Regions from separate parts of the Peribacillus sedimenti genome, predicted to be linked through region 2. Evidence: a T-box and tRNA genes for the amino acid it is inferred to sense, from the RefSeq annotation. Region 2 holds a T-box; the other holds one or more tRNA genes.
The links. The T-box of region 2 lies ahead of argS (arginine--tRNA ligase). A T-box ahead of a tRNA ligase gene usually reads a tRNA of that ligase, here a tRNA-Arg.

Region 1: it has a tRNA-Arg gene. The T-box ahead of argS (arginine--tRNA ligase) is inferred to sense a tRNA for this amino acid. The anticodon was not compared.

Annotation. Positions count from the first base shown of each region.
Region 1 is NZ_CP143547.1:2,194,467-2,204,175, forward strand. It holds gene V1500_RS10780 (hypothetical protein) at 49-204, opposite strand; tRNA gene V1500_RS10785 (tRNA-Glu) at 535-606, opposite strand; tRNA gene V1500_RS10790 (tRNA-Asn) at 609-683, opposite strand; tRNA gene V1500_RS10795 (tRNA-Ile) at 704-780, opposite strand; tRNA gene V1500_RS10800 (tRNA-Gly) at 784-857, opposite strand; tRNA gene V1500_RS10805 (tRNA-His) at 859-934, opposite strand; tRNA gene V1500_RS10810 (tRNA-Tyr) at 952-1,036, opposite strand; tRNA gene V1500_RS10815 (tRNA-Asp) at 1,054-1,129, opposite strand; tRNA gene V1500_RS10820 (tRNA-Met) at 1,133-1,206, opposite strand; tRNA gene V1500_RS10825 (tRNA-Ser) at 1,521-1,613, opposite strand; tRNA gene V1500_RS10830 (tRNA-Ile) at 1,621-1,697, opposite strand; tRNA gene V1500_RS10835 (tRNA-Met) at 1,851-1,927, opposite strand; tRNA gene V1500_RS10840 (tRNA-Ala) at 1,951-2,026, opposite strand; tRNA gene V1500_RS10845 (tRNA-Pro) at 2,077-2,153, opposite strand; tRNA gene V1500_RS10850 (tRNA-Arg) at 2,160-2,236, opposite strand; tRNA gene V1500_RS10855 (tRNA-Val) at 2,501-2,576, opposite strand; gene V1500_RS10860 (STAS domain-containing protein) at 2,875-3,690, opposite strand; gene V1500_RS10865 (STAS domain-containing protein) at 4,013-4,867, shown strand; gene V1500_RS10870 (RsbR, positive regulator of sigma-B) at 4,925-5,683, opposite strand; gene V1500_RS10875 (MFS transporter) at 6,050-7,282, shown strand; gene V1500_RS10880 (amidohydrolase family protein) at 7,559-8,581, shown strand; gene V1500_RS10885 (iron-sulfur cluster assembly protein) at 8,638-9,351, shown strand; gene V1500_RS10890 (DJ-1/PfpI family protein) at 9,415-9,709, shown strand, end outside.
Region 2 is NZ_CP143547.1:3,986,774-3,996,482, forward strand. It holds gene V1500_RS19630 (RelA/SpoT family protein) at 1-2,030, opposite strand, end outside; T-box leader at 2,386-2,580, shown strand; gene argS (arginine--tRNA ligase) at 2,621-4,312, shown strand; gene V1500_RS19640 (adenine phosphoribosyltransferase) at 4,376-4,906, opposite strand; gene recJ (single-stranded-DNA-specific exonuclease RecJ) at 4,897-7,266, opposite strand; gene V1500_RS19650 (lipopolysaccharide assembly LapA domain-containing protein) at 7,327-7,638, opposite strand; gene secDF (protein translocase subunit SecDF) at 8,168-9,709, opposite strand, start outside.

The DNA.
Region 1 (9,709 bases), 1.8 Mb from region 2:
CATGATAAAACACCTCAGGCTCTGCCTCCATTTTTCAAGTTGATGTTATTACAACCTTCCGCAGCCACTGTTATTGTTATTTTTGTTGTACCGTTCATTTTGTTCTTCAGAATAGGAACGGTTGTGACCAGATGAATTATCAGATTCTTCTTTTTTTCTCCCAATTCTTTGCATTTCCAAGGGGGAATTGCTCTTATTTGGCATACTGTATCCCTCCTTTTTTTCAGTATGTGTACAGTGGCTTTAAAATAAACATGAATAGACTATAATTAGTGCTGCAAAGTGAAGTGCCCCAAAGCAGCTTGGGCATGAGTAGGGCATTGAACCGGACTCATGCCTTTTATTTTTGCCTTAATATCGGTTTGTTGTCCAATATTAAAGCTTCTATGTACACTGATCTCTCCTGCAGGTTTAACGGCGTTTATCAAAGCTCTTTAATGAAAATTTAGCCAAAAGAAAGCACCCTGAACCTTTAGACTGTGTCTAAAGGTTCAGGGTGCATTTCACAGCAGTTCTTTTTTCTATATATAAGGATGACCCGTACGGGATTCGAACCCGTGTTACCGCCGTGAAAGGGCGGTGTCTTAACCGCTTGACCAACGGGCCCATGGCTCCGCAGGTAGGACTCGAACCTACGACCGTTCGGTTAACAGCCGAATGCTCTACCACTGAGCTACTGCGGAACAAAAGAATTTACCATCTATGGTGGGCCTAAATGGACTCGAACCATCGACCTCACGCTTATCAGGCGTGCGCTCTAACCAGCTGAGCTATAGGCCCATTTGGAGCGGGTGATGAGAATCGAACTCACGACATCAGCTTGGAAGGCTGAGGTTTTACCATTAAACTACACCCGCGTGGGGCGGCTGATGGGAATCGAACCCACGAATGTCGGAACCACAATCCGATGCGTTAACCACTTCGCCACAGCCGCCAATATTCTTAATTGGCTGGTGGAGGGGGACGGATTCGAACCGCCGAACCCTGAAGGAGCGGATTTACAGTCCGCCGCGTTTAGCCACTTCGCTACCCCTCCATAAAATAAAAAAATAATGGCGGTCCCGACGGGAATCGAACCCGCGATCTCCTGCGTGACAGGCAGGCATGTTAACCGCTACACCACGGGACCAAATTGCGGGGACAGGATTTGAACCTGCGACCTTCGGGTTATGAGCCCGACGAGCTACCAGACTGCTCCACCCCGCGATAATATGAATGATGTAATTTTAATATATGCACTAAGTGCACTCTAGACTGTCCGGATTTCAGTAAGCTATACCAAGCAGCGGGCTCAATACGTACAACTCGCAGTTAATCAATGAAGGAAGCTCGTTGCTCCACCCCGCGATAGTAGAAATGATACAATTTTTATTATGCACTAAGTGCACTTTAGACTGTCCGGATTTCAGTAAGCGAAACCAAGCAGCGGCTCAATCCGTACAACTCGCAGTTATTCAATGAAGGAACGCTCGTTGCTCCACCCCGCGATAGTAGAAATGATACAAATTTTAATTTGTAAATGGAGGAGGTAGAGGGATTCGAACCCCCGCGGGCTTTTACACCCCTGTCGGTTTTCAAGACCGATCCCTTCAGCCGGACTTGGGTATACCTCCAAATGAATGGTGGACCTTGTAGGACTCGAACCTACGACCGGACGGTTATGAGCCGTCTGCTCTAACCAGCTGAGCTAAAGGTCCACGTTCAAGTTAAAAAATAATAGAACTGTCTGTCCCCATCTCAAAATACAGAATCTAGCAGCAACTCAATGGGTACTACTTGAATCAAGTTCGTTGGAGCTTTGCTCGTTGCTCTAACCAGCTGAGCTAAAGATCCACAAAATTTTTAGAAGATGGTAGCGGCAGAGGGGATCGAACCCCCGACCTCACGGGTATGAACCGTACGCTCTAGCCAGCTGAGCTACGCCGCCATCATATTATATTTTTACAAAAATGGTGGAGCCTAGCGGGATCGAACCGCTGACCTCCTGCGTGCAAGGCAGGCGCTCTCCCAGCTGAGCTAAGGCCCCAAATCGCCATAACAGATGAACTAACCAAAAAACAGTTTAATTAGAATTAATGGTCGGGAAGACAGGATTCGAACCTGCGACCCCTTGGTCCCAAACCAAGTGCTCTACCAAGCTGAGCTACTTCCCGTAATAATGGCGCGCCCGAAAGGAGTCGAACCCATAACCTTCTGATCCGTAGTCAGACGCTCTATCCAATTGAGCTACGGGCGCTTATGAAGTAAATGGTGCCGAGGACCGTAATCGAATCGGTACGGTAGTCACCTGCTGCAGAATTGTAAGTCCTGTGTGTCTGCCAGTTCCGCCACAGCCGCATAAAATGGTGAGCCATGAAGGACTCGAACATTAGACCCCTCTGATTAAAAGTCAGATGCTCTACCGACTGAGTTAAAAATGGTGCCGGCAAGAGGACTTGAACCCTCAACCCACTGATTACTAGTGAGTAGCTCTACCAATAGAGCTACACCGTGAAAAATATGGTGGAGGATGACGGGATCGAACCGCCGACCCCCTGCTTGTAAGGCAGGTGCTCTCCCAGCTGAGCTAATCCTCCATAGAAGGTGTTTTTCGTACAAAAATTATAATAACATAACGAATCACGGTTGTCAACTTCCACGAAGTTTTTCTTTTTTCTTCTTTTTTGAATTCATATTTGTTTGATGCACTGCGCAACAATAACGTTAATTATATTACTCGGTATTTATGGGTTCGTCAATAGCTGTTTCTTACATGTTATTTAGCTAAACATTTCTTAAAACATAAGCGGTAGTTAAGTGTCGTAAATTCGGAAGAGGGATATAGTAAAATAAGCCCAGACGGTATTCTGGACTTGTTTTACATATGGTAATGAATTATTTCATTTGCTCGATGGCTTGTCTTACATTTGTATACATATTATAAGTTGAAAAATCTATGCCTCCGCCGACTACCTTTGCGGCTAATTCGGCCCGAATACCGGTAAACATAACCGAAATGCCCAACAATCGGAGTACATCATGAATTCTGAAAATATGATTGGCTACATCAGCATTTATTGTAACAATACCAGAAAAATCTATTATAAGGCTTTCTAGGTCATAACCAGGAAGCTTTGGCACTACATTGTTAAGTAGATGCTCTGCTCTATCAGAGTCTATTGAACCTATCAAAGGCAGCACGGCAAGTCCTTTTTGAATAGGAACAACAGGAGAAGCCAGTTTATTTATTTCACTTTGTGCTTCTTTTATAATTTTGTCGGTGCTTCTCTCAAATGCATAAACCGTTTCGTTGATGCTTATGTCCAGCATCTGATTGATCCGTTTCGTAAAAGCTGCATATTCATTTACTGTTAAATGGTGGTCAAGACAAATTTTTAAAAAATAATCTGCAAACACGATACGTGTGTCAGGGTATCTTATAAATATATCGGAAATCCTGGCGTTCTGGGAAGCAGCGCGTTCTCCATTCATTCTGCTCCATTCCACCAGCTCGTCTGGCACACTTCCTTCATCACATTCAATGGATTGAGATAGGAAATCTAGAAATTCTTCATACATATTCTTTGCACTGGCAATTTCCTCTTCGGAAATATTAATGCCTAATTTTTCAACAATATCGTTGACAAGATGATCTGCCAGGTCTTTTTTATTCTCGATTATATAATCGATCACTTTCGCCAAAGATGACATGTTGTCCACATCCTCATTACAAAATAAAAAATGTTAAATGTTAAATCGCTTAAAAATAATTATAAAATTGCAAGTTTATCCTTTTTATAATAACTAAAAAAGTAAATATTAATCAAATTAAATAATAGAGGAGGAGCCGACAAATTCGAAGGTGAAAAATAATATGTCCTTATTTTCGCAGTAATGTATCTAAATATAAGAAAACCATACTTATTTCAGATGTACAACGTAAAATATGACTAAAATTTGAAGAAAAGTCACCATCGAAGTAAAATAGAAGAGTAGAATAATGTCTAAAAAGATAATAAATTCGGAGGAATACATGGAAAATGAATTATACTTTCTAGGTCAAAAAATTCTGGATAAAAAGTATGAAATAGCATCAAAAGTACATGAAATCAGATTATCCGAGGCAAGTGAAGAGCAGAGACTTCTAATTTCTAAATTAAGACCGAAAGAAGAAGAAATTATAGAAATACGAGCAAATTTCGTAGCATTATTTGGAGATGTCCTGGTTCATGGAGTGGATAAGCAAAAGGCTTATAAACAAATAGAAGAATGGGGAAAAGAAACAGGTGAATTCTCTCATAGTATAGGCGTGCCTCTGGATGAAGCCTTAAAGGATACTTCTTATTATCGGTCATTGATCAGTGAAGTAATTGAGGAGAATGTAATCCAACATGAAATGTCGGTAAAAACAGTTTTTGCTGCCGCTCGAATCATTGATCCCTTAATCGATCACGCTGTATACTGTTTTAGTTTGACATATGTCCATTTCTACAAAAAGAATTTGGAAGCAGCTAAAACTGCATTCCTCGAATTATCCGTTCCAGTAGTCCCTCTATCAAAGGGAATAGCCGTACTGCCTTTGATTGGAAATGTGGATACTGAAAGAGCCAGGTTGTTGATGGAGGAGACACTTAGAGAGTCAGTTAAACTTAATTTACAAGTTTTAGTTTTGGATTTGTCTGGTGTGGTTATGGTGGACACGATGGTTGCAGATCAAATTTTTAAAGTCATTGGGGCTCTGGAATTGATTGGAGTGAAGACAATACTATCAGGGATTCGTCCTGAAATTGCCCAAACAGTAGTAAGTCTTGGTCTGGATTTTACAAATGTGCCCATTAAGGCGAATCTGGAGCAAGCGTTGTCAGACCTTCAATTACTGAGTAAGTAGCACGTCACAAATAATATAAATAGTTATGTAAAAGAAGAGCCGACAGCTTTGTCGGCTCTATTGTTGTTGCTGGCTTATTATGTATTGAAGTCCCGCATAGGCTGTTCCAAACGTTGGAATTTTAATACTTAGGCTCTGTATAGACATAGCTAACTCAGCTGTAATTCCAACGATAATGCAATTAGTGCCGATAAGCAACAGTGTATTATATAATGACTGGATATGATTACCTACTATGTCGTCATATGTAGCAATACCGCTTACATCCACTAAGGCATATTCAATATGAGCAGAGGCACACTCTGTAACGATAGAAGTTAGAGATTTATTTGCTCGTTCGATATCAAACTCCCCGATAAGAGGAACCGCAATAGTTTTCTTCCAAATGTTTAAAATTGGTACAGATAATGTGCTTATTAGCCGGTCTTTTTTCTTTTCCTCTTCCGCCTTGCTCGTGACATCCATAAGCATAACTACATATCCAACCACTTTTTCATTTGTATCTTTTATAGGGGTAATAACAATATCGGCTAAAAAACGGTCCTTAATATTAATCCGGGCCCGATGGTATCTGGAGAGTTTACCCATTATATTTTCTTGATAGGATGGGTTTTTATGAAATTTGCCCATATTCAATCCGATTAGTTCATGCACTTTTGAATATCCATATAGGGGTGCGATTTTTTGAAAAAGGGAAGCGGCGCTGGAATTCATCCAGGCTACATTATAGCTTTCATCAGCTATGATCACGTTTTCGCCGATACTATCCAAAGCAGCAAGAAGTGAAATGTGTTCTGGCAGTGCTCCTACGTACATTAAATATTCACCTGATTCTGTTAAGTTATTTATAAAGTATAGCATAAGACTAAAAAATATTTTTGTTAACAGAATTACTTGCAGCAAAATTAGTTATTTAGAACGAGATTGTAACAAAAGGGGCTTTGTGCATAATAGCGTTAGAAAAACCATGCAATATTATTCTATTCTTAATATGTCTGCCTAAATGACTTTTGTTCTTAATTGAGAAGGTATGCCAAAAGGAGTGTTTTTTATAAGGACTCTTGTCATAGGAGAAGCGCCATTATACAATGCAATTCGGCTCGTGGAATTTCTGGGCCATGGTTTGCTCAAGTCAAAGAAAATTAATGACAAAATATTATTAATAAAGGAGAAAGACATTAATTGGGTTTTACAAAAAATGAAAAGTTAAGCATCTATAACGGTGTTGCCTCTACTGTTTCGGTTAATATGGTCAATGGATATATTCCTTTGTTTGCAATGACTGTCCTTGGAGCTTCCAATAATCAAATGGGTCTGATTACTTCATTGCCTTCCATCATCGGCATGCTGGCGTTGATTCCAGGTGCCATATGGTTAAATAAATCCAAAAGCAAAAAGAATTTTGCTGTTGCCTCTACCTTTGCCACTAGATTTTTATTCATGTTAATACTATTTATCCCAATGTTCTTTCAAACTGGATATGCTGCCTGGATTCTTGTTTTCTTAATAGCCATTTTAAATTTTCCGGGCGCATTATCCAACCTATCCTGGCAGTCCATGATAGGGGATTTGGTGCCTGAGGAAAGACGCGGGAAATTTTTCAGTTCCAGAAATAAATACAATACCATCGCTGCATTAGCAGTAACTTTTTCTACAGGTGTATTCCTAAGTCTTTTCAACAAAGCAAACCCGTTTCCTTATCAAATTCTTTTTGCTGCAGGTTTCCTTTTTGCCGTAATGGAAGTTGTGTATCTTAGGAGGCATGAAGAACCCGTTATCCACAAATCCTGGACAGAGCCAGCTGAAAAGAAAAACGTCTCCATTGCTGTATTTCAGCATAGACCTTATGTAGCTTTCTTGATTTGTGCTCTAGTATATAATGTTTCAGCCCAAATGGGGTGGTCCATATTCAGTATATATCATATTAAAGAGGCTCATGCTACCGCAATCTGGTTCAGTTTGTTTTCTGTTTCAAATCAATTGGCCCAGATTGTCAGCATCAAGTGGTGGGCAAAATTCGCCGATCGCTGGGGGAATAGCATGCTGTTGTTCGTGGCTGCTGCAGGTATGGCAACTGCTCCAGTTCTAACCATCCTCTCTACAAATTTAGTCTATATAACACTAATAAATATCTGGATCGGCATATTTGTAGCTGGCACAAATTTATTGTTATTCAACCAACTGTTAAGTGCAACTCCTGACGAAACTCGAACAAATTATATTGCGAATTACAACTTCATCCTGGCTATCGTCGGGTTTATTGCTCCTCAAATCGGAGTCGTTCTACTAAATGGGATGGGTATTAATTCAGCGATGGTCATAGTCTCTGTCGCAAGGTTCGCTGCTGCTTTTTCATTTCTTATTGTTGCACTAAAGTTAGACAAAAAACAAAGGACAGTTTTGGAGGCTTTTTAATAAACGAAAAAATAAAGTATTTACCAGCTGGACAGGATATAGAACCTATCCAGCTTTTATTTATAAAAGCCGTAACATATCGTTTACCTATCGAAGATTTTGTCAGATTTTTTAGATAAATATTCATATCAAACTGGGAATATCTTTACTATAATCAATGTAGAAATTCCACCTCAGCATTGCACCCCCCTAATTAATTTTTCAACAAGAGAGATAATTCATAATAATTTCTTTTGCTAGAAAGATTGAAAAAACATTGGGAAAAGAGGGGATGTTATGTACAAAACCGCACAAGGCGAAGAAATCTTCGTAATTGATGCACATATTGCACTATGGGATGGAAGCAAGGCAAATCAATTAAATATTCATGGAGACCAGTTCATCAGCTGTTTCTATGACTACCACAAAAATTTAAGCCCCCGGGAAAACGTATGGCCAAAGGAAAAGTTTTTAAAGTATTCTCCGGAAACTCTGGTCAATGATGTTCTTGTAAAGGGATATGCGGATATGGCCATTTTCCAGCCAGTTTACCTGAAAGAGTTCTATAAAAATGGTTTCGGAGATTTTGACGCCAATGAGGCACTTGCCCAGCAATACCCTAATCGTTTTATATGCAATGGGACATTTGATCCGCGGCATGGAAAAGAGGGACTTGAGAAACTGGAAGAAAATAAAGAGAAGTATAAGTGGCAAGGTGTCAAACTTTATACTGCAGATTGGTATAAAGAATCGAAAGGGTATAAGCTCTCTGATGAATGGTCAAAACGCTATCTGGAAAAATGCCTAGAACTGGGAATAAAAAATATTCATGTACATAAAGGGCCAACCATAACCCCGCTTAATAGAGATGCGTTTGACGTAGCTGATATAGATGATGCTGCAAGCTGTTTTCCAGATTTGAATTTCATAGTGGAGCACGTAGGATTACCTAGACTGGAGGATTTCTGCTGGATTGCAACACAAGAGAAAAATGTATACGGAGGACTCGCTGTAGCTATTCCGTTAATCCATACTCGACCGCGCTATTTTGCAGAAATTATCAGTGAGCTATTGTATTGGTTAGATGAGGATCGGATTCTATTTGGAAGCGATTACGCAATTTGGGAGCCAAAGTGGCTTATCGAAAAATTTGTCAATTTTGAGCTTCCTGAGGATATCCAGCAGGAAACAGGAGCTAACTTGGATATTAATGTAAAGCGCAAGATTTTGGGTGAAAATGCTGCGAGGTTATATAACATTAATATAGAAGAACAAAAAGCAAGATTGCAGGATTCCAAGCTGGCGGTACTAGAAGTTTAATTCAATTACAATAGCAGGCTTGTATATACCGGAAAAGGGAGGCTGCGCGGCTGAATATGAATAAGGAAGAACAGGTTTTTATGATGCTGGATAAAGTGTATGACCCTGAACTTGATCAACCATTGACAGAATTGGGCTTTATAGACCATATAAATATCAAGGATGAAGAAGTGGAAGTGTTCTTTAGATTGCCCACTTATTGGTGCTCACCCAATTTTGCCTACATTATGGCTGAGGATATCAGGACCTTCGTTTCAAAGATTGATTGGGTAAAAAAGGTGAAGGTGAATCTGAAAGACCACTGTGCTTCTGAGGAAATAAACAAGGGAACTTCCGAAGGCAAGCGTTTCAGCGAATCATTCAACGGTCTTTCTGACGGAGACCTTGAAGAATTACGCAGAACGTTCCTGATTAAAGGGTTTTTTGCCAGACAAGAAGAATTAATTAAGCATCTGATTCGAAACGGTTTAAGTGAATCGGAAATCATGAAATTGCCTCTTACAGAATTAAAGGAACTCGAACTTTCTCTGGAGGGAGATTTGCTTCGGGAAAAGTATCTTTACAAAAGAGATTCTTTACATCACTCCACTCCATTAGCATTTACTACTCCGGAAGAAAAACCGCTTACCATTGAGGGTTTCAAAGTGTACCTGCAAGGTGCAAAATTCACCAGGATGAATATGGAATATAATACTCATTATTGCAGAGGCCTGCTAGAGGTCCGTTATGATTTGCCGTCGAATAATACGGCAGTTCCACTAAAGCAATAAGGTTTTCGAAAATGCATCATGCATTTTTGATATACAAATTCTTAAAAAGGAATGGTGATATTCATGAGTAAAAACGTATTGATTGTTACAGGTGATGCAGTCGAAGCTTTGGAAGTATTTTATCCGTATTATCGCTGTATTGAAGAGGAGATTAATTGTACAATTGCCTCTCCTGTTAAAAAGAAGCTTCAAACAGTAGTTCATGATTTTCTTCCTGAAATGGAAACCTTTACTGAAAAATGGGCATATAAAATAGAATCCCATGCATCCGTCGATGAAATCGACCCTGCTGACTTTGATGGGTTAATTATTCCGGGAGGTCGCGCACCTGAATATATACGGATGAATCCAAAAGTTC
Region 2 (9,709 bases):
TTTACCGCTTGTAATACCTCATTCAAAAGGCCTCTCCGATCGTACCCGCTTATTTCAATATCGACATTGTATTCCTTCCGGTCATTGAGGCTGGTTTCCCATTCGACCGGGATCAGACGGTTTTCATTTTCATCCCCTTCAATATTCGGGCAGTCTACTCTATGGACAGAAACTCCGCGTCCTTTGGTTATAAAACCAACGATATCGTCACCTGGTACCGGATTACAGCATCTGGACAAACGGATCAGAAGATTGTCAATGCCCTGTACCCGAACACCGGACTCCCGTTTCTTGACAGTATGGAATGACTTAAGCTCCGAAACTGCGTCGGAAATATCCGGCTGCTGTTCCAGCTCCTTCTTCTTGCGATGCTTGTCTGTCAGCCTGTTTGCTACCTGCGCTGCTGTTATGCCATTGTATCCGACTGCTGCATACATGTCCTCTTCATTTGAAAAGTTGAATTTTTCCAGTACACGCTTAATGTTGTCCGCAGTAAGGATTTCCTTCAGGTCAAAATCCAAGTTCTTGATTTCTTTTTCAACCAGTTCTTTGCCTTTTATAACATTTTCATCCCGGCGTTGTTTTTTGAAAAACTGCCTGATTTTATTTTTCGCCTGGGAGGTCTGTGTCATCTTCAGCCAGTCATGGCTTGGGCCGTAAGAGTGCTTAGACGTTAAAATCTCAATGATATCGCCTGTCTTAAGCTTATAATCAAGAGTGACCATTTTTCCGTTCACTTTGGCTCCGATTGTCTTGTTGCCGATTTCGGAATGGATGCGGTAGGCAAAATCAATGGGATTGGACCCTGCAGGCAGTTCAATGACATCGCCTTTAGGTGTAAAAATGAATACCATATCAGAGAACAGATCGATCTTAAGACTTTCCATAAACTCTTCAGCGTTGGTTGCATCGTCCTGAAACTCCAGTATTTCCCGGAACCAGGTAAGCTTATCTTCAAGGGAGTTGGTTTCATTGGGATCTGCACCTTCTTTATAAGCCCAGTGAGCTGCGATACCAAATTCCGCAATCCTGTGCATCTCAGTAGTACGTATCTGTACTTCCAGCGGATCCCCTTTCGGACCAATGACCGTGGTGTGGAGCGATTGATACATATTAGGCTTGGGCATAGCAATGTAATCCTTAAACCGTCCAGGCATCGGCTTCCATGCCGTATGAATGATTCCCAGCACTGCATAGCAATCCTTAATACTGTTTACGACAACACGGACAGCAAGCAAATCATATATTTCACTGAATTGCTTATTTTGAAGCGCCATCTTCCGATAGATGCTATAAATATGCTTGGGGCGTCCTGAAATGTCTGCTTTGATATTAACTTCGGCCACCCGTTCCCGTACTTCATCTATCACCTCAACCAAGTACTGCTCGCGTTCTGCCCGCTTTTTCTTCATCAGGTTGACAATTCTGTAATATTGCTGCGGGTTCAGGTAACGGAGTGCTGTATCTTCCAGCTCCCACTTGATCTTGCTGATCCCAAGGCGATGGGCAAGCGGTGCAAAAATCTCCAGTGTTTCGTTGGATATCCTTCTTTGCTTTTCCTGGGGCAGGTGTTTTAGTGTCCTCATATTATGAAGGCGGTCAGCGAGTTTAATCAAAATGACACGGATATCCTGTGCCATGGCTACAAACATTTTCCTATGATTTTCTGCCTGCTGCTCTTCCTGTGATTTATATTTGATTTTTCCAAGCTTTGTTACTCCGTCAACTAGCATTGCCACCTCATCATTAAATGCTTGGGCAATGTCATTAAGAGTAACATCCGTGTCTTCTACTACATCATGAAGAAACCCTGCTGCCACAGTAGCCGCATCCATTTCCAGATCGCAAAGAATACCTGCAACCTGGATCGGATGGATGATATACGGTTCCCCCGATTTACGGAATTGCTCCCTGTGCGCATGCTCTGCGAATTTATACGCTTTATAAATAAATTCAGCGTCCTGGGGTTGGAGATACGACTTAGCCTTTTCAACCACCTGTTCCGCTGATAAGATTTGTTCATTTGCCATGAAATCACCTTTTTATTCACCTTACCCGTCCAACCCCATTTGAGGAAGGGACTGCCGGTAATATCCGATTATATTATATACAGCTGGATGCCTTTCTTCGCCTCCAGCTCTCAAACAGTAGAATCTATGGTTCAATGAATTTTTCCACATTATTAGGCTAAATGTTACAAAAAAAACATTATTGTTTCTATTATCGAGAAAAAAGCAATGGATGTAAAGAGTTATGCTAGGATTTCTTATTTCCAATATTCATAAAAACCCAATGAAAGCGAAAAAATAGCAATTGTCGAATAAGCTCGATTTTTTCAGATTGATAAATAAAAAATGAATAGCTATAATCATTTTCAAACTTAATATTATGTTGATGATGAAGAAAGTAGCCTTTTATGGAGGGACAAGCGAGTCGGGGAAGGTGTGAGCCCGATGCTGACAAATTGGTGAAGCGCACTTCTGAAACGCCGCAGAATGGCCGGGGTATGTCCTCGTTAACAAACAAAGTGGTTCAATTGAACAAATAGAGTGGCACCGCGGGAACAATCTCGTCTCTTTTCATAAGAGACGGGATTTTTTTATTTAGGAGGCGAAAAATAATGGATTTTAAAAAGGTTGTTGCTAAGCATCTGAAGGCTAAACTGAATACCGGTTTAACTGAACAGCAATTGTTTGACCTTCTGGAGACTCCAAAGCATCCAGGCAATGGAGACATAGCTTTCCCTTGTTTCACGCTGGCAAAAATGCAGAAGGATTCACCCGTACTGATTGCCGCAAATCTTGAACCCCAGCTCGCCGGCAGCCAGTTCGAAAAAGTGAGAGCAACCGGGCCCTATCTGAATTTTTTCTTAAATAAGCAAAAAGTGAGCCAGGAAGTACTTACTTCCATTTTGGAACAGGCAAGCGGTTTTGGAGACCATAGCTTTGGCCTGGGGAAAAAGGTTCCCATCGATATGTCTTCCCCAAATATTGCAAAGCCTTTTTCCATGGGGCATCTTCGTTCCACCGTCATTGGAAATTCTATTGCCAATATATTGAGGAAATGCGGATTTGACGTGATCAGGATTAACCACCTGGGAGACTGGGGCACTCAATTCGGCAAATTAATCACAGCCTACAAAGCATGGGGTAGCAAGACAAGCGTCAGGGAAAATCCTATACGCGAATTGTTTGCATTATATATAAAATTCCATCAGCAGGCCGAATTGAACCCTTCACTTGAGGAGCAAGGGCGAGCCTGGTTTAAGAAACTTGAAGCAGGAGATGAGGAAGCTCTCTATCTTTGGAAATGGTTCAGAGATGAATCTTTGAAGGAATTCAATAAAATTTATGCCCTTCTGGATGTTTCTTTTGATTCATATAAGGGGGAAGCTTTCTACAATGATAAGATGGCAGAAGTAGTCGACATAATCGAAAAAGCCGGCCTGCTTGAAGAAGATGGCGGAGCAATGGTCGTAAAGCTGGATGAGCACGGTCTCCCTCCTTCCCTGATCAGAAAAACAGATGGAGCTACATTGTATGTGACAAGGGATTTGGCTGCTTCGATATTTCGTTACAGAACATATAAATTTGATAAGACTATATATGTTGTAGGAAACGAGCAGTCGCTTCATTTTAGGCAACTTAAGATGGTTCTGAGTAAGCTTGGTTACAGCTGGGCAGACGATCTGATCCACCTGCCTTTTGGCATGATCTTAAAAGATGGAAAGAAGATGTCGACAAGAAAAGGCAAAGTGGTATTACTGGAAGAAGTGCTGGAGCAGTCGATCAGCTTGGCAAACAAAAATATTACTGAAAAAAATCCGCACCTGGACAATAAAGAACAAATAGCAAGGGAAGTTGGTGTTGGAGCGGTCATCTTCCACGACTTAAGGAATGACAGAATGAACAACATTGAATTTTCCCTTGAGGAAATGCTGAAATTTGAAGGAGAAACAGGGCCATACCTTCAATACACGCACGCACGGGCATGCTCTTTACTTTTCAAATCCAGAGTCCTTCTGGAAACCGGGCAGTTGTACCGATTGGATGACCAGCATAGCTGGGCGGTCATAAAAAGACTCGCTGTTTTTCCACATGCTATTGAAAAAGCCTATACGCTTCTCGAGCCATCTGTAATTGCCAAGTACCTTATAGAACTCGCCAAGGCTTTCAACAGCTTTTACGGAAACGTACGCATACTTGAAGAAAATAATGCACTTGTTTCAAGGCTCGCACTTGTTCAAGCAACAGCAATAGTATTAAAAGAAGGCCTGCGCCTTTTAGGAATTAAGGCTCCAGAGCAAATGTAGCCTTCTATTCTCAAAAACGAAAAAAGAGGCCTGATTCAAAAACAGGCCTCCTGTAATTAATAATTAGTTTTGTTCGACATCACCGAAGTTCATAAGTGTCAGGACATCGTATCCATCAAGCTTATCTCGGCCTTCCAAATATGAAAGTTCAATTAAAAACGCAATACCTGCGACAACACCGCCAAGCTGTTCAACTAATTTAATAGTCGCTTCTATTGTCCCGCCTGTCGCAAGCAGGTCATCAGTAATCAATACGCGCTGTCCAGGCTTGATGGCATCCTTATGAAGGGTTAGAACATCTTTCCCATATTCTAATCCATACTGTACCTTAATCGTTTCGCGTGGAAGCTTTCCTTCCTTCCTGACTGGTGCAAAGCCAACACCAAGGGAATAGGCGACAGGGCAGCCTATGATAAAGCCGCGTGCTTCAGGGCCTACCACAATATCGATTTGTTTTTCACGGGCATATGTCACAATTTGGTCGGTTGCATAACGATATGCATCTCCGTCAGCCATTAATGTAGAGATATCCTTAAATCTAATGCCGGGTTTAGGCCAATCCTCGACAATTGTTATATACTTTTTCAAGTCCATTGCGCTGTTTCCTCCTCGAGGCTTGGAACCTCACGTACTAAATGATCAAACCACTCAAATAACTGAGCATAAGAGCTGTAGAGCAATTCTTTGTCCAGCTCAATTTGCTGCTGTTTGCGCTTAAATGATGGAGCATCGCTTAAATCACGTTTATCGGTATTCTTATTTAGCCTCATTAATCCATTGTCTATTGTAACAAAATCCAATTCAAAAAACACCTTTGAGATAAAATCAATTGTATCACGGGACCAGCCACGGTATTTAGCTATATCATTCCCATCACGCTTAATATCGACCGGTCCTTTCTTTGCCAAATATGAATAGAACCATTTAAAATGCTCCCTGGTTGGCAAAGTACTGAAAAAGTGTTCCTGCTGCTGGTAAAAATGGGTATAAATTCTTGCTGGCTGCTTATTTTTAAAGACAGCCTCCAGTATTTCTTTACTGCCCGGCATGTCCAAAAGAACAATACTCTTGCCGTTCACCTCGATATTTTCAGCTTCGGCAATATTCTTGATATGGGTAACATTGCGGTTTTCATTCAGAAATGGGAAACGATTAAGAGATTCTTTGGAGAAAACGATAATCCTGGCATTGTCCGCCGGAACATTGGGAAGCCAATGCTGTACCCTGTCTATGCCTCGATAGTCAAAAAGCTGCCAGTGGGTGACGGCTACATCCTGAACAAAAATCTGCGGTTTCCTCATATTATTCCATTCATTTATGGAAAGTTCCCCAACAACAGAGATGGTGGAAATCGGAGAAATCTGTTCATACAAATGTCCGATGCCAAAGCCTACCCCATCCAGTGAAGCATTTGAATCACCTAGCTGAAGTTTGAGGTGGTTTTGGTTTGATCCTATCTTTCGGATTGAGGCAACTGCTGCTTCTTCCACAAGAATCTTCGGCTTTGGATTGTTCATGCCGAATGGAGCGAGCATGGCCATCTCTTCAATGGTTTTCACTGATATATCCTGAATGCTGGTTACGCCGTCCAGCTTTGTCACTGGAATGAAATCCTCGGCGGTAAGCTGTTCATTTGCCAATGCATGCAATCGTTCCCGAAGCTGCCCAACATCCTCTATTTTCAGAGTCATCCCTGCCGCCATCGGATGCCCGCCAAAATGAGGCAAAATGTCACGGCACTCGGATAAATTCTTGTATAAATCAAATCCTGCAATGCTCCTGGCAGAACCTTTTGCCAGCCCTTTAACAGGATCATAGCTCAATACAATGGTCGGTCTATAAAAACGTTCTACCAGCCTGGAAGCCACAATACCAATCACACCGGCATTCCAGCCTTCCTTACCTACAACGATGACGCTATTTTCACTAAGAGGGAAATTGGCTTCTACTTCCTTGATTGCCGCTTCTGAAATTTCAGCAACAATCTCCTGCCTTTCTTTATTTAATGCGTCAATTTCAGCGGCAAGCATTTCCGCTGTATGCATATCTTGTGCCATTAAAAGCTCAACAGCCGGGTCAGCCGTATCCAGTCTTCCTGCTGCATTGATTCTTGGTGCCATACTGAAGCCGACTGATTCTTCATCCAATGCCTGCTGTTGCAGCCCGGCCTTTTTAATTAATGCCAATATGCCAGGGCGGCTCGTTTTTCTGAGCATGCTGATCCCTTTTGCCGCAATCAGCCTGTTTTCCCCATACAAAGGGACCAAGTCTGCTATCGTCCCTATCGCAGCTATCTCCAGCATTTTCTCAGGTACATAACCCAATAAGGCATGAGCCAGTTTAAAAGCAACTCCCACACCCGCCAAATCCTTAAATGGATATGTATTGCCTTCCAGCTTTGGATGTATGATAGCCAATGCATCCGGCAGCTCTGGCCCTGGCTCGTGATGGTCTGTCACGATATAATCCATGCCAAGCTCCCTCGCAAGCTTTGCTTCATTCAAGGCAGAAATTCCCGTATCAACGGTTATCAGCAGCCTCACATCATTTTGAGCCGCAAGCCTGAATGCTGCTTCATTAGGGCCATACCCTTCAGTGAACCGATTAGGGATATAAAACTCGACATTCGCCCCCATCATTTGAAGAGTTTCCATCAGTACTGTTGTACTGCTTACTCCGTCAGCATCATAGTCACCAAAAATACGGATCTTCTCTTTGTTATGAATAGCCTCTTTTATCCTATCGACTGCCAGATCCATTCCTTTTAATAGGAATGGATCATGGAAGTCTTGTTCATTTATTAATAAAAAGGAACGTGCTGCTTCAGGAGTGCGCAGCCCGCGATTTGCCAATAGTTTTGCAACCAGAGGTGTAATATGAAGCTCATTGATTAATTGGTCGACAACATCTTCATCAGCAGCAGCTACCTGCCAACGAGTTTTTGATTGTAGCATTAGTTCACCCCTCAACTCACTAATTATACAAAAGGAGCAGAGGGGTTTCAATTTATTCTTTTAAGATTCCGTATCCAGGTTTTTCTGCATGGACGTCTCTGTTTCTTCAGTTGAAAGAGGCCTAGCTTCAAAATCCGCAATAATCCTTTCCAGCTGTTTAATCTTTCTTTGCAGAGTGATGAATTTTACTGCATTAATGCAGAAAACAATGAAACCACCCACCAATACCGAGCCCAATATCACAAGGATCAATGGCCAATTGGCAGTGCCAAAAAAATAGTTAACCCTGACTGGCGCTACATTGAATACAGCAAATACCGATATCACAATTGCAAAGAGAATTCCAAGCAGGAATGTCCATTGTAGCTTCATAAGTCTCCTCCCATACTCAGTATGAAATCCTATTTATGTATTCCTTTCTTAAACTTTTATCAAACATGCAGTACCGTTCACTATTTCACTCTGTTAAACTTTAATGTCTGGAAATAAGACATCTAGCTTTCGGCGGAGGAACCACCCAGAAAAACGACAGATCGCTTGTTCAGCCGCAACAGGCATCAGAAAGCCTGCGAGAAGGCAGTTCCTCTGCGGCCACAGCTGGGTGGCTTATAACTTCCAGCGATTAGCTCCTAAAGTTAGAATAGGTCTCCTCGTCCATACCTTACAGCGGGTTCTGGGCAGACTGTTTTTTCACTGGACATTCATTATCATATTCGAATGATAACACGCAATAAAATTATGGATAAATCTCGGGGTCCTGATGTTTTGGTTCAAATTTTATAGAGCCCCATGGCAAATTTTATTTACCAGTACTTTAAAGGTGCAGTTTGGATAACGTATAATCAGAACCGTGACAATAGAAAAAAGCCGGTATGCGATGCATACCGGCCTTTTTTTAGGATTATACCTGGGCTTCTGTACTTGGTTTTTTCTCTTTGTAGGTGATTAAAACACCTTTTTTCTTCAATTCCCTTGCCTTCAAATCGAGCCATAATTGGGAAGCAATATAAAGCGAAGAGTACACACCGCAAAGCATCCCAACAAGCAAAGCTATCGAGAAGTTGGCAATTGCGCCGCTTCCGAAGATTAACAGGGCAGCAACAGTGATCAGTACCATTAGCACTGTATTGATTGATCTTGTCAATGTCTGTCTAATACTTACATTAACGATTTCTGCCAGTTCATCAACTGATTTAATCTTTCTCTTCTTGCGCATATTTTCCCTGATGCGGTCGAATGTAACAATCGTATCGTTTATCGAGTAACCGACAATGGTTAAGACGGCCGCGATGAAAGTTAGGTCGACTTCAAGCCTCAATAAACTAAATACTGTGATGATGAAGAAAGCATCGTGGAATAATGCTATGACCGCTGGAAGGGCCATTCTCCACTCAAATCGGATTGTAGCGTACAGGATGATGCCCAGTGATGAAATGAGAACAGCAATGAATGCGTTCTTGGCGAGCTCCCTGCCAATCGTAGGCGAAACCGTACTTATGTTCGGCTCGTCCCCTACCTCTTTGCTGAAGTAGTCCTTCACATCCGCTATTTCGTTCTTGTCTAAAACTCCCTGAAGTCTTACAACCCCCGTATTATTGTTGTCACCCGATATTACAATATCTTCGGACTCCAGATGCACCGCATCGAGGTGCTGCTGGATCTTGGCTGTAGTCAAAGGCTCCTTGGAGGTAAATTCCATGCGTGTTCCGCTGGTAAAGTCGATTCCCAGATTCAGATTAAATACCAGCAGGAATATAATACCGATCAACGTAATCACCGAAGAGATCGCGTAAAATACTTTCCTGTGCTTAACGAATTCCCACTTATCAAAACGTGTAGGCAGATCTGTTACATCCCTTGTTTCTGAAAGGTCATGTATATCCTTTTTATTAACGCCAAGCCATGACGGCCTTTTGTTGAAGATCCTGCTGTTAATCCAAAGGCTCATGAAAAGACGGGTTCCATACACGGCAGTGATAAAGCTCATTAGTATACTTATGATCAGAGTTGTCGCAAACCCTTTTACCGAGCTGGTTCCGTATATAAAGAGTACAAAGGCAGCCAGGAGTGTAGTTAGGTTGGCATCTGTAATTGTTGCCAGTGAGTTCTTATTACCCGCAGCATAAGCAGCCTGAACCGATCGGCCCAGCTTGAGCTCGTCTTTAATCCGCTCATAGGTAATGATATTTGCATCCACAGCCATACCGACTCCGAGAATGAGTGCTGCTACACCTGGCAGCGTCATTACTGCGTTCATCCAGTCGAACACGAGCAATGTAAGGAACAGATAGATAATCAAAGTGAGAACGGCGATAACTCCCGGGAAGCGATAATAAATCATCATAAAGGCGAACACAAGCGCGATACCGATGATGCCTGCAAATATGGTATCATTCAAAGCCTGTTCCCCAAACTTTGCGCCTACCGAAGTAGAATATTCTTC